One region of the Bacillus paranthracis genome, then DNA from elsewhere that is predicted to be linked to it. Evidence: riboswitches for the same ligand, from Rfam matches in the RefSeq annotation. Region 1 holds a riboswitch; each other region holds the start of a gene.
The links. Region 1 has a riboswitch for S-adenosylmethionine ahead of NLJ82_RS24485 (methionine ABC transporter ATP-binding protein). Riboswitches for the same ligand answer to the same signal wherever they lie in the genome.
Positions count from the first base shown of each region.

Region 2: another riboswitch for S-adenosylmethionine. It lies ahead of NLJ82_RS15130 (M20 family metallopeptidase); the one in region 1 lies ahead of NLJ82_RS24485 (methionine ABC transporter ATP-binding protein).
Region 3: another riboswitch for S-adenosylmethionine. It lies ahead of metI (cystathionine gamma-synthase/O-acetylhomoserine thiolyase); the one in region 1 lies ahead of NLJ82_RS24485 (methionine ABC transporter ATP-binding protein).

Region 1 covers NZ_CP101135.1:4,704,245-4,708,843, forward strand. Annotated here, with positions in the region: gene metQ (methionine ABC transporter substrate-binding lipoprotein MetQ) at 1-309, opposite strand, end outside; gene metQ (methionine ABC transporter substrate-binding lipoprotein MetQ) at 382-1,194, opposite strand; gene NLJ82_RS24480 (methionine ABC transporter permease) at 1,218-1,883, opposite strand; gene NLJ82_RS24485 (methionine ABC transporter ATP-binding protein) at 1,876-2,901, opposite strand; SAM riboswitch class I at 3,081-3,188, opposite strand; gene NLJ82_RS24490 (hypothetical protein) at 3,314-3,658, opposite strand; gene NLJ82_RS24495 (thioredoxin family protein) at 3,811-4,119, opposite strand; gene NLJ82_RS24500 (toprim domain-containing protein) at 4,123-4,467, opposite strand.
Region 2 covers NZ_CP101135.1:2,952,548-2,957,146, reverse strand. Annotated here, with positions in the region: gene NLJ82_RS15135 (AAA domain-containing protein) at 1-2,046, shown strand, start outside; SAM riboswitch class I at 2,122-2,223, shown strand; gene NLJ82_RS15130 (M20 family metallopeptidase) at 2,312-3,517, shown strand; gene NLJ82_RS15125 (Lrp/AsnC family transcriptional regulator) at 3,583-4,023, opposite strand; gene NLJ82_RS15120 (SDR family oxidoreductase) at 4,192-4,599, shown strand, end outside.
Region 3 covers NZ_CP101135.1:3,996,744-4,001,342, reverse strand. Annotated here, with positions in the region: gene metC (cystathionine beta-lyase) at 1-933, opposite strand, end outside; gene metI (cystathionine gamma-synthase/O-acetylhomoserine thiolyase) at 930-2,042, opposite strand; SAM riboswitch class I at 2,136-2,245, opposite strand; SAM riboswitch class I at 2,449-2,558, shown strand; gene NLJ82_RS20690 (bifunctional homocysteine S-methyltransferase/methylenetetrahydrofolate reductase) at 2,630-4,462, shown strand; gene metH (methionine synthase) at 4,462-4,599, shown strand, end outside.

The DNA.
Region 1 (4,599 bases):
AATTTTTCCCGCGTTTACAATTTTATATCCTTTTTCTTGGATTTCTTTATCTAAATAAGGAATGTGTTGGAAGTAGTTCGCATCAATTTCCTTATCCGCTAACGCTTTATTTGGCAACACATAATCTTGGAATTTTTTAATTTCTAATTTAATTCCCTTTTTCTCTAATATCGGCTGTGCCTTTTCTAAAATAACAGCGTGCGGTACGTTAGAAGCTCCCACAACAAGCTTATTCTCCTCTTTCCCTCCGCAAGCAGCTAATGTAAATACAGACAACGCTGTAACAACTGACAATAGAATCTTTTTCATATGATGTCCCCTTCTCCTGTATAATTATGTAGTTATAAAAAAGGCTGGCATACACCAGCCCTTTTACAGCAATTATTCTTTTACAGGAACAACTGCCCCTTTATATTCTTTATTAATGAAGTCTTCGATTTCTTTAGAATGTAATACTTCTACAAGAGCTTTAATCTCTTTCTTATCTTTATCGCCTTTACGAACAGCTACTACGTTTGCGTATGGTGAATCATTACTTTCAATTGCAATTGCATCTTTTTCTGGGTTTAACTTCGCATCAATTGCATAGTTTGAGTTAATTAGAACAGCGTCGCCTTCTTTATTGTTATACACTTGTGGTAATAAACCAGGCTCAATATCCGTTTTGAATTTTAAGTTTTTCGGATTATCCGCGATATCTTTTGGAGTTGCTTTAACTGGATCTACCCCATCTTTAATTTTTAAAATGCCTTCTTTTTGTAAAATTGCTAAACCACGTCCATGATCAGCAACTGAATTACTCATAATAATTGTTGCTCCGTTTGGAAGCTCTTTTAAGCTTTTATATTTTTGAGAGTATACACCAATTGGCTCTAAATGAATTTTTCCTGCTACTTCAAAATCATATTTTTTATCTTTAATTTCTTTTTCTAAATACGGAATGTGTTGGAAATAGTTTGCGTCTAAATCCTTATCTGCTAACGATTTATTTGGCAACACGTAATCTTGGAATTTTTTCACTTCTAATTCAATTCCTTTTTTCTCAAGTAACGGTTTTGCCTTTTCTAAAATTTCAGCGTGCGGTACGTTAGAAGCACCAACAACAAGTTTCTTTTCATCTTTATCTTTGCCGCCACAAGCAGCTAACCCAAAAATAGAAGTTGAAATAAGTGCTGTAAGTAATAACTTTTTCATTTGAAACATCCTCCCGTTTTTTATTATCGTTTATCTATTCGAGTCGTTACACGATCACCAATCCATTGAATGAAAAATACAACTAGTAATACACAAATTGTCGCAACGATTGTTACGTCGTTATTTCCTCGTTGGAATCCTTCTAAATAAGCAAGTGTTCCAAGGCCACCAGCACCAACAACTCCCGCCATTGCTGTATAGCCTACTAAAGCAATTGTCGTAACCGTAATACCAGATACTAATGCTGGTAACGATTCTGGAATTAACACCTTCAAAATAATTGTGCTTGTTTTTGCTCCCATCGCTTTTGAAGCTTCAATTACACCTTTATCAATTTCACGAAGGGCGATTTCAACCATTCTCGCGTAAAACGGTGCCGCTCCAATAATTAAAGCTGGAAGTGCTGCACTCGCTCCAAGAATTGTTCCAAGCAGAATCTTTGTGAATGGGATTAATAAAATGATTAAAATAATGAACGGTATCGAGCGGAAAATGTTTACGAACGCTCCAATCGCCGTGTTAACCGCTTTGTTTTCCCATAAATTATCTTTCGCTGTCATAAAGAGTAACAATCCTAAAATGAGTCCTAAAACAAATGTGGCAAGAGCTGCGATTGCCGTCATATATAACGTTTCACCCGTTGCTTCTAACATTTGATTCCAATCAACATTTGTGAGTAATTTATCCATGTGCAATCACCTCCAGCTCTACTTGATCTTGATGTATTCCCTCTATTGCTTGCTGAATCGCTGTTTCCTCACCATTTAAATGAACAACTAAACTACCGTAAGAGCCGTTATTCGTTTGTGCAATATTTCCTTGCAAAATGCTAACTTCTATATCACTGCGCTGCATTAACCTTTGAAGTACTGGTCTTTCTACCGCTTCACCGATAAACTGCAAACGAATTACTTTTCCATCTGGATATTTTTCAATTAAACTTTCAATCGTTTCATTTGTATCTTCAGAATCCGTTAACTGCTGTACAAATCGTTTCGTAATGTCTTGCTGTGGATTACGGAATACATCAAGTACTGGACCTGTTTCTACAATCTTCCCTTTCTCCATTACCGCAACACGATTACAAATCTTTCGAATTACGTGCATCTCATGTGTAATAAGTACAATTGTTAAGCCGAGACGCTTATTAATATCTAATAGTAAATCTAAAATTTGATCTGTCGTTTCTGGATCAAGAGCTGACGTCGCTTCATCACATAAAAGTACTTGTGGGTTGTTAGCTAATGCTCTTGCAATCCCAACGCGTTGCTTTTGCCCTCCGCTCAGCTGAGATGGATACGCGTCTCCTCTTCCTTCTAATCCAACAAGATGAATTAGCTCATCAACGCGTTTTCTTCTCTTCGCCTTATCAACACCTGCAATTTCAAGTGGGAACTCGATATTTTCACGTACAGTTCGTGACCAAAGTAAGTTGAAGTGCTGAAAAATCATTCCGATTTCTTGCCTTGCCTTACGAAGTTCGCTTCCTGTAATTGCTGAAATGACACGATTTGCAATTGTAATTTGGCCAGAAGTTGGTTTCTCCAACTGATTGAACAATCTAATTAAAGAACTTTTTCCAGCGCCACTATATCCGATAACACCAAATATTTCACCTTTATCTATTTTTAAATTGGCATTATCTACAGCAGTGACATCACCGCTTTTTGCTTTATATATTTTCTTTACATTCTCTAATAGAATCATGGTGTATCACCCCTTTTTTGTTTAGGTCGACTCCGCAATTTTTTATTTTTGATGCGTGTAGTCCACCGTTCTCATTACTTTTATTATTTGAATGTCCTCCACATTCAAACAACAAAAAAACCTTTCCGCTTTAGAGAAGCAGAAAGGTTTATATGCGTATATAACAACATTATCCCTCTCTCTCATCTCTCAAAGCATTTGCTTTGCAGGAATTGGCACCATTTCAACATAAGTTGACGGTTGCCGGGCTTCACAGGGCACAGTCCCTCCACCTCTCTTGATAAGAGAAATCAGATTACATTTTCGTCTGATTTGTAATTTATGAAATTGTCTATATTTTATGAATTGAATTGTATCAATATCCACACACCATGTCAACAGAAATTTTTGTAAAAAACGAAACTTCAGAATTTTAAGCGCCCACTGACATCGGTTTACATATATGAAACATCGATTCAATTAATAACATCGTTCGATACGTTCCCGAATATTGTATACGTCCATCGTTCATTAACGTTTGCAATCGTACATTGCCATTCACCAATTGTTTTACATCTTCTTCATCTACACAAACGATTTGCTCCGTTCCTCTTTCTTCTTTCAACAGTTCTATATAATCTCTTGAAATTTGTAACGAACAACTTTCATCTCCAAAGCGGAAATTAACAGTTTTTTCTCCTTGTCTTAAAAGCGGCTCTAAATGATATTGACCATTAGCGTAATTTACAAATGATTGAAGCAAAGAATATAATTCCACTCTAAATCACATCCTTCATATCACTTTCTATTACATACCATTCCCTCTCACTAAAGAGCAATCCTGTTACTTTCGCTCGACAAATACTGTAACCACCCTGCATCTCGACATATTTCCCAAGAAATATGTCGAGGCGGCAAAAACTTTGCCGCCTACTTTAATTCCGTATATAAATATTCAACCGAATGAAATGCATATATCTTCTTCATGAGTGTCCCATTTTCAAAAACAAGTAAACAAGGTACACTTTCAATTCCATACTCTTTCGCGAAATGCGGAGCATAATTTAAATCTAACATTCCAATTTTGAGGTCTTCAATTGTCATCTCAACGACTGTTAACATCTTTTTTGCTAATTGACATGTTCCACACATTGGAGTATATACATATAACACTGTTTTTTCTTCATTCTCTATTAAGGCTGTAGCTTCGGCTCCTGTCCAGTCAATCACTTCTATCATTCCTTACCGTAAATATTCTGTATAAACGTCAATGTCAGCTCCCCATAATACATTTGCTAAGTGTGAAGATGGCGCTGTTGCCACTTCCCGGTACGAGCGATCAATATAAATATGCTCTGCTTGCGGAAATTCTTTTCGAAACTGTTTCCTTAACTTTTCTCCAGCATCATCAGCATCCACTAGCACATACACTTCCTTATCAAAAAACTGATCAACGAGCTCATCCATTTTCGACAAACCAATTGTACCATTTGTACAAACAATTTCCACCGGTTCACGAATAATAGATTCAATCTTTCTTCTATCTGATGTACCTTCTACAATAATGACTTTTTCTACATAAATCATATGTCATCACCCGATCACCATATACTATACAACCTTTAACTTAGTATATAGTATATTCGTTATTTTCATGTTGTTTCCTGTTTATTTTTGCAAAAGAAAAGCGGAACCGACTGCTTAGCCCTGTTGGCTAAG
Region 2 (4,599 bases), 1.8 Mb from region 1:
ACAGGAGAAGTATTATCTGTACATGGATTAGAAATAGAACTGAAATTAAATGATTATATACAAGGTGAAATACGAGAAGCTGTTTTGTACAGTGAACCGTGGCAGCTTTTAGAGCAACTGCAAGAGAGGTTGAAGGAAGCGCGTAAAGATAAGCTGAAACGTAATCGTATAAAGCGTCTTGTTGATGGGACGAGTAGTCCGAAACATATTGAGAAGATGAAAAATCCGAAAAATGAATTGGCGTATCGCTCGTTTTATAATCCGACAACGTACGTATGGGGACCACCTGGAACAGGGAAGTCTTACAATTTATCACGTATTATTTCGGCTCATTATCAAAAAGGAAAGTCGGTACTTGTGTTAGCTCATAGTAATGCAGCAGTGGACGTATTAATGAGTGAAGTAACAAAGCAAATTGAAAAGAAAAAGAAATGGACGCCTGGTGAAATTGTTCGTTACGGTTATAGTCAACACGAACATATACGAAATCATGAAACGTTACTTGCGTCGAAGTTAGTTGAAACGACGAACGGGTCTTGGGGTGAGGAGAGACTCTATTTAGAAGAGACACGACAAGAGCTTCGTGAAAAGATTTTATCGTATAAAGCAACATCTGCTGATAAGAAGCGTATACAAGAGATAGAAAGTGATCTTCGAAAGCAAAAAGCGAAAATTAAAGAAGTAGAAAAAGAATATATTGAAAATGCGAAAGTGATTGGTGCGACTTTATCGAAATGTGCTATTGATTCACTTATTTATGAGCGTACATTTGATTTAGTTGTCGTAGATGAAGTGAGTATGGCGTTTGTTCCGCAAATTGCATTAGCTGCTTCACTTGGAAAACGTATCGTCGTTTGTGGTGACTTTTTACAGTTACCTCCAATTGCGATGGCAAACCATGAACTCGTTCGAAAATGGCTTGGCGAAGATATGTTTTACCATGCCGGGATTGTGGAGTCTGTTAATAAATCAGAAGCACATCCGAACCTGTTTATGTTGCAGGAACAAAGACGTATGCATGCGGATATATCGAAGTTTACGAATTCGTTTATTTATAAAAATAGAGTATACGATCATCCGTCTGTTTCCGAGCGTAAAGAACTTGCGAAACTACAACCGTTCGCAAATGAAGCGAGTGTTTTATTTGATACGAGCCAAATGGGAGCTTTTTCGTTAAAAGACGCTGCTTCAGGATCTCGTTTTAACATTATGTCTGGTTTAGTAGCAATGCAAATGATGTTAATCGGACTGTTAGATGGTGTGCAATCCATTGGTGTTGTGACGCCTTACAGAGCGCAGTCTCGCTTTTTATCAACGTGTATTAGAGAAATGTTACAGAGAACGAAATACCAAAACATACCTGTTTTAGCAGCGACAGTTCATAAGTTCCAAGGATCTGAAAGAGATATGATGATTTTTGATACAGTAGATAGTTATCCGCAAGAACGACCTGGCGTATTATTCTTTGACCATAAAAACCATCGCCTCGTCAATGTAGCAGTGACAAGAGCGAGAGGGAAGTTTATTCAATTATCAGATTGCCACTATATGCGCAAAAATTTATCGAGAAAACAAGCGTTGTCACAATTAACGGCTCATATAGAACGCCACGGAGATGTGTATGATCGCACGACATCAAGACAATTGTGGGAACGGAAAATATCGAAACGATTACGCTGGTTTATGGAAATGAATCTTGAGGAAACGAAAGGGGTATTAAAAGATATTTTAGCAGCAAAACGAAAAATCATTATTTCACTTCCAAGTACGAAACAAGTAGATAAACGAGTATGGCAAGCGTTAATGCGTACAAATGCGCAAATAACGGTGTATAGTGATGGACCAGTTCCACTGAAAAATGTAAAGTTACAAAGACAAAATAAAGCATTCCCGTTCCTAGTAATCGATGATGAAATCTTTTGGGCAGGCGCACCCCTTACATCTCAAATGATGTTTGAAGGTAGTACAGAATTTCCGTACGTATGTGCAAGACTGCAAGCACCAGAAACCATTGGTGTATTAAAAGGGTTTTTAGATATTCGGTAAATTCGGATAGGAATTCCTTGACTTTTATTTGAAATGAACTTAGAATGAATGTAATTTAATATAATTTTATGAAAATTCTTATCACGAGAGGTGGAGGGACTGGCCCTATGATACCTCGGCAGCGGATTCGTTATGAATACTGTGCCAATTCCAGCAAGGTAACTTGAAAGATAAGAAAGAAGCTCAATTTGACTGTATATACAGAAGCCTCTTTCTATCTTTTAGAAAGAGGCTTTTTTACGTGAAAATAAAAGGAGGAAGAAAAATGGGAGCGACAGGAGTAGCGTCACAAAGAAAAAAAATTGAAGAGAGTATCGAAAGAAATAAGGAAAAGTACATAGAAACAAGTCATGATATTCATGGGAATCCGGAGATTGGTAACCAAGAGTTTTATGCATCTAGAACGTTAAGTTTATTGCTAGGTAGTGCAGGATTTCAGTTGCAGCACAATATAGCTGGACATGAAACGGGATTTATTGCGCGAAAAAGTTCAGGGAAACAAGGACCAGCAATCGCATTTTTAGCTGAGTATGACGCTTTACCAGGACTTGGCCATGCGTGTGGTCACAATTTAATTGGCACAATTAGCGTTGCAGCAGCAATTGCATTATCAGAAACGCTTGAAGAAATTGGCGGGGAAGTTGTTGTGTTCGGAACACCAGCTGAAGAAGGAGGACCGAACGGTAGCGCAAAATCGAGTTATGTAAAGGCAGGTTTGTTTAATAATATTGATGCAGCGCTTATGATTCATCCGAGCGGAAAAACAGCGACAACAAGTCCTTCACTAGCAGTCGATCCACTTGATTTTCATTTTTACGGAAAAACAGCTCACGCCGCAGCATCACCTGAAGAAGGGATTAACGCATTAGACGCGGTGATTCAGCTGTACAACAGTATTAACGCACTTCGCCAACAACTTCCGTCAGACGTGAAAATTCATGGCGTGATTACAGAAGGCGGAAAAGCACCTAACATTATTCCTGACTACGCCGCAGCAAGATTCTTCATCCGTGCTGCAACGAGAAAAAGATGTGCGGAAGTAACAGAAAAAGTAAAAAATATCGCACAAGGGGCAGCACTAGCAACAGGCACAAAAGTAAAAATCCATCAATTCCAAAATGAAATCGATGAACTACTCGTAACAAAAACATATAACGATATCGTAGCCGAAGAACTGGAATTACTAGGTGAGGATGTAAACCGTAAAGAAAGACTCGGCATCGGCTCAACTGACGCAGGAAACGTAAGTCAAGTCGTACCAACCATTCACCCGTACATTAAAATCGGCCCAGATGACTTAATTGCACATACGAATGAATTTAGAGAAGCAGCGCGTTCAGAATTAGGGGATAAAGCATTAATTACATCGGCAAAAGCATTAGCAAATACGGCGTATCGATTAATTACAGAAGAAGGGTTGTTAGAGAAGGTGAAGGAGGAGTTTAGAGAGGCGCAGAGGAATCAGGGATAGGTGATTGAAAGGAGTGGATGATCCACTCCTTTTTCTTTTTTGGAAAGCTGGTGCCTATCACTTTATTAGAACGACAATTTTTCCTCAAACTCACTCTTTAAAACAATTAAAGGAGACGATAAGCCGAATTGCATTAAAGAGTCTAAAAATGCAGCGAGAGAATCCATCGAATCGCTCATGACCTTCATCATATAATTAAATTCCCCGCTAATTCGATATAAATCTGTTACTTCAGGAGCGGCATTACAATATTGGATAAAATCAGAGCATTGGCTCGTTTTAAACATGATGAATGCTTGAATGTTTTTATTAATTTTAGAAGGTTCAAATTTCGTTCGGTAAGCCGCTATAACTCCTTGATCTTCAAGTTTATTCATACGCTCCTTTACAGCAGGTTGCGTCATGGATATAATTCGTCCTATTTCTGAAACAGAAATTCTTGCATTTTCATACAACAAGTTCATTATTTTATGGTCGATTTCATCTAGTTTTACTGCATTTTGCATTGTGTAGCCTCCTTATTTTATTTTTTAAAGTGAATCACAAACTATAACTATAATATCATAAGTGAACGAGCTAAATTACCTATAAATCTATATTTAAAATAATTGGTTTTTACATAAAAATATAAGTATAGGTTTTTATCAAACGTAAATTTAGGAAGGATGGAAAAAATGAAGAATCTTGATGGGAAAGTAGCGTTAGTAACAGGGGCGAGTCGCGGAATTGGTCGTGCGATTGCGATGAGATTGGCAAACGACGGTGCATTAGTGGCAATTCACTACGGTCGAAATAAAGCAGCTGCAGATGAAACAATTCGTGAGATTGAATCTAATGGAGGAAAGGCGTTCTTAATTGAAGCAGATCTCAATTCAATTGATAATGTCAAAAAGCTAGTAGAACAATTAAAGAATGAATTACAAATAAGAGTTGGTACATCAGAGATTGATATTTTAGTAAACAATGCAGGGATAGGTACACAAGGGACGATTGAAAATACGACAGAAGAAGTTTTTGATGAAATTATGGCCGTAAATATTAAGGCGCCATTCTTTTTAATTCAGCAAACATTACCGTTACTA
Region 3 (4,599 bases), 710 kb from region 1:
TTGGCGAAGTGCGTCTTCTGATTGTAAAGTGAAAGATAGGACAGCTCCTGCTGATGTAGCTTGAGATTGTTGAATGTTAAATCCAAGATGTGTTTGTAATCCTGGATAATAGACATTTTGAACTTTAGCGTGCTCTTGTAAATAGTGTGCAATTTTATTGGCATTAGCAGCTGAATGCTCAAGACGTACATGCAATGTTTTTAGACCACGAAGTACGAGAGAACAATCTTGCGGGCCTAGAATAGCGCCGAATGAATTTTGTAAAAAGCCAAGTTTTTGAGCGAGATCGGTATCTTTTACAACTGCTAATCCGGCAGTAACATCACTATGACCGGCAATGAATTTTGTGGCACTATGAAGAACGACATCAGCGCCAAGGTCAAGTGGTTTCTGGAATAGTGGTGTCAAAAATGTATTATCAACAAAAGTAAGGGCGCCAATAGATTTTGCAAGTTTAGAAACAGCACGAATATCTGTCACTTTTAAAAGTGGATTGGAAGGTGTTTCTACATAAAAGAGTTTTGTATTTGGCTTAATGTTTTGCTTTATTTCTTCTAAATTGGTCATATCAACAAATGTATGTGAAACACCGTAACGGGAGAGAACTTCAGTTATCATTCGATAAGTTCCTCCGTATACGTCTTCTGAAATGAGTACGTGATCACCTTGTGAAAGGAGGAGGAATGCAGTAGAAATCGCTGCAATTCCTGATGCGAAGGCAAATCCTTTTGTTCCGCCTTCTAATAAAGCAATGATGTCTTCAAGAGCTTCACGAGTTGGATTGCCTGACCTGCTATAGTCATATTTCCCGAACGTATCTACATCAAATTGGTGAAATGTTGATGTGTTATAGATGGGAACGTTAACAGCTCCTGTTTGCGAGTCATGTTTATATTGGTTGTGCAGTAAGAGTGTATCTATAGAATAACTCATATTCTTACACCTTCTTTTACAAGTTTAATGGCTTGCTGTAAGTCTTGAATTAAATCGTTACTATTTTCAATACCAACGGAAAATCGAAGAAGACGATTACATACACCGTTTGCTGTTCTAATTTCTTCAGGAATATCAGCGTGTGTTTGTGTTGCTGGATATGTCATTAAACTTTCAACACCACCGAGACTTTCGGCAAATGTAATTAAGGATAAAGATTGTAAGAATGGATTAATCCATGTTTCATCTTTCAGACGAAACGAGATCATGCCGCCTCTTCCAGGATAAAATACATCTGTTACCCCATCCTCATTATTTAAATAAGCAACAACTGCTTTTGCATTTTCTTCATGTTGTCTCATGCGAAGCGCTAACGTTTTCATACCACGGATTAATAGCCATGAGTCAAATGGACTTAAGACCGCACCAGAGGCATTATGATAATGAGCGATTTCCTCACAAAGTTCCTTTCCTTTTGCAACGACAAGTCCGCTTAGTACATCGTTATGACCACCTAAATATTTCGTTGCACTATGAAGTACGATATCGGCACCTTCTGTTAATGGCTGCTGTATATAAGGTGTGTAGAATGTGTTGTCTACAATAAGAAGTAGTCCGTGTCTTTTCGCTACAGTTGCAACAGCGGCAATATCGGTAACTTGCATTAATGGATTAGTTGGAGTTTCTATGAAAATAGCCTTCGTTTTCGTTGTGATGGCTTGCTCAATTTGTTTAATAGATTGTGTATTTACGTATCTACATCGAACGTTCCACTTTTTTTCGTGCTCAGAAAATAATCGATAAGTGCCACCGTATAAATCTTCAGAAACAATAAGTTCGTCTCCAGAGCGGAATAGGGAAAGGACAAGAAGAACGGCTGCCATCCCTGAACTACAGGCATAACCTTGTTCGCCGCACTCTAAGTCTGCGATTGCCTGTTCTAATAGGCCGCGCGTTGGATTTCCAGTTCGTGAATAATCAAATCCAGTAGATTTACCGATTCCTTCGTGACGATAAGCAGTTGAAAAATAAACAGGTGGATTAACAGTTCCTGTTGTAGTTTCACTCCGGTTTCCGATTTGCGCTAATTTTGTTTCGATAGTTGACATGTGAAAATTCCTCCTTTTTAAATTGAACCATTAGTTGAATATAAAATAAAAAAGCCTTCTAAGAAGAAGGCTTTCGGTTTGAATAGAGTCTTCTTCTCATCTGTCAAATCTTTCACAATTTGCTGGAATTAGCACCTTATTAACAAATGTTAATGGTTGCTGAGGCGTCATAGGGCCAGTCCCTCTACCTCTCTAGATAAGAATGTTCGTATGAAATTTTATTATGTTTTTAACTTTACAACAAAAGATAATTGAATTGCAACTTTATTTTAAATAATTTTTATTTTTCCGCAAGTGTCATTGACTTTTGTATTTGTGCGTGCTAAATTTATAAAAAAATTAACAAACATTGTTAAAAGGGGAACGCATTTCCTTTTAGCTACATAAATAAAATAATAAAGACAAACTCTTATTGAGAGCGGTGGAGGGAAAGGCCCTGTGAAACCCGGCAACCTTCAAACGAAATGTTTGAAACGGTGCTAATACCTGCAAAACGAATGTTTTGCATAATAAGAGGAGGATCGATTATGTCCCCCTCTTCAAAGTGAAGAGGGGGGTTTTTATATTGATAGAAATGAGGGAGATTTGTGAAATTACTAGATTTATTATCAAAAGGAATTGTAATAGGTGATGGTGCGGTTGGGACGTTATTACATTCACATGGTTTGCAAAGTAGTTTTGAAGAATTGAATATATCTGATCCAGATTTAATTATATCGATTCATAAGCAATATGTAGCGGCTGGGGCAGATGTGATTCAAACAAATACGTACGGAGCAAATGAAGCGAAATTACGTATGTATGGATTAGAAAATCAAGTTACTGAAATTAATAGAGCGGCAGTAAAATTGGCGAAAGCATCTGTTACAGACAGAAATGCAATTTTAGGCACAATTGGTGGTATGAAACATATCGGGGCGGTTACGACAACTGATATGGAGCGAGAATTTATGTTACTGGAACAGGCAAGTGCATTATTAGAAGAACAGGTTGATGGACTGCTATTAGAGACTTTTTATGATGAGTTTGAATTACTTCATGCTGTCCAGGTGTTACGAAAAGAAACAAATATTCCAATTGTAGCGCAATTGGCGTTACATGAGGCGGGTACGACTCAAAATGGAAATGATGTAAATGAAATATTAAAACAACTTTTAGATTACGGTGCAAATGTTGTTGGATTGAACTGCCAACTAGGGCCACTTCATATGACGGAAGCTTTTAAAATGATATCGATTCCGAAAAATGGTTACTTGTCAGCATATCCAAATGCAGGTCTCCCAAATTATGTAGAGGGACGATACGTATATGAGGGAAGTCCAGCTTATTTTGAAGCGATGACACCGAAATTTATTGAGCAAGGTATTCGGTTATTGGGCGGTTGTTGTGGCACGACTCCAGAGCATATTGAAAGTATGAAACGTGCTACTCTAAATGTTACGCCTGTAATAGAAAAGGATACGGTTCAAAGACCGAAAGTAGTTCATACACATGAGAAACGTTCAAAAGCTCATGTCACTTTAGCAGAGAAAGCAAAAAAACAAACGACCGTAGTAGTGGAATTAGATCCACCAAAAACGTTAGATACGCAGCGGTTTTTTGAAGGCGCAAGAGCATTGAAAAGAGCTGGAGCAGATGCTATTACTCTAGCAGATAATTCATTAGCATCGCCCCGTATCTCGAATATGGCAATGGGAGCATTATTAACGAAGCATGATATTCCGGTATTGACGCACTTAACATGTAGAGACCATAACGTCATCGGACTACAATCTCATTTACTAGGATTATCAGCGTTAGGCATGGAAGAAGTGTTAGCTTTAACTGGAGATCCAGCGCGCGTTGGTGATTTTCCAGGTGCCACTTCTGTATATGATTTGTCCTCTATCGAGCTCATTAAAATGATTAAAGAAATGAACGATGGGCGTTCCGTTTTAGGGAAATCCATTGGACCGGCAACAAGGTTTTCTGTGGGCGGTGCATTTAACCCGCATGTAAGACATTTAAAAGCAGCGGTTAAGCGAATGGAACGGAAAATAGATGCTGGAGCAGAATATTTCTTAACGCAGCCAATCTATGATATCGCGTTAATTGAAGAAGTGTATGAAGCGACAAAGCATTTAGAACAACCTATTTTTATTGGGATTATGCCATTAATAAGTAAACGGAATGCAGATTTTCTTCATTTTGAGGTGCCAGGTATTACTTTACCTGAAGCAGTAAGAGAGAGAATGGATGGACATGAAACGAAAGAGGCAGCAATTGAGGAAGGGATTCGTATTTCTCAAGAATTAATCGATGCGGCGATGAAATACTTTAACGGCATTTATCTTATTACACCATTTTTAAAATATGAAATTACAGAACATCTTGTTAAATATGTGAGAGAAAAGCAAGAAGTGAAAGAAGGTATTAATTGATGAAATGTATAGAAGAAAAATTACAAAATAACATCTTACTATTAGATGGTGCAATGGGAACGATGATCCAGCAAGAGGATTTAACTGCGGAAGATTTCGGAGGAGAGGAGTACGAAGGGTGTAATGAGTATTTAGTA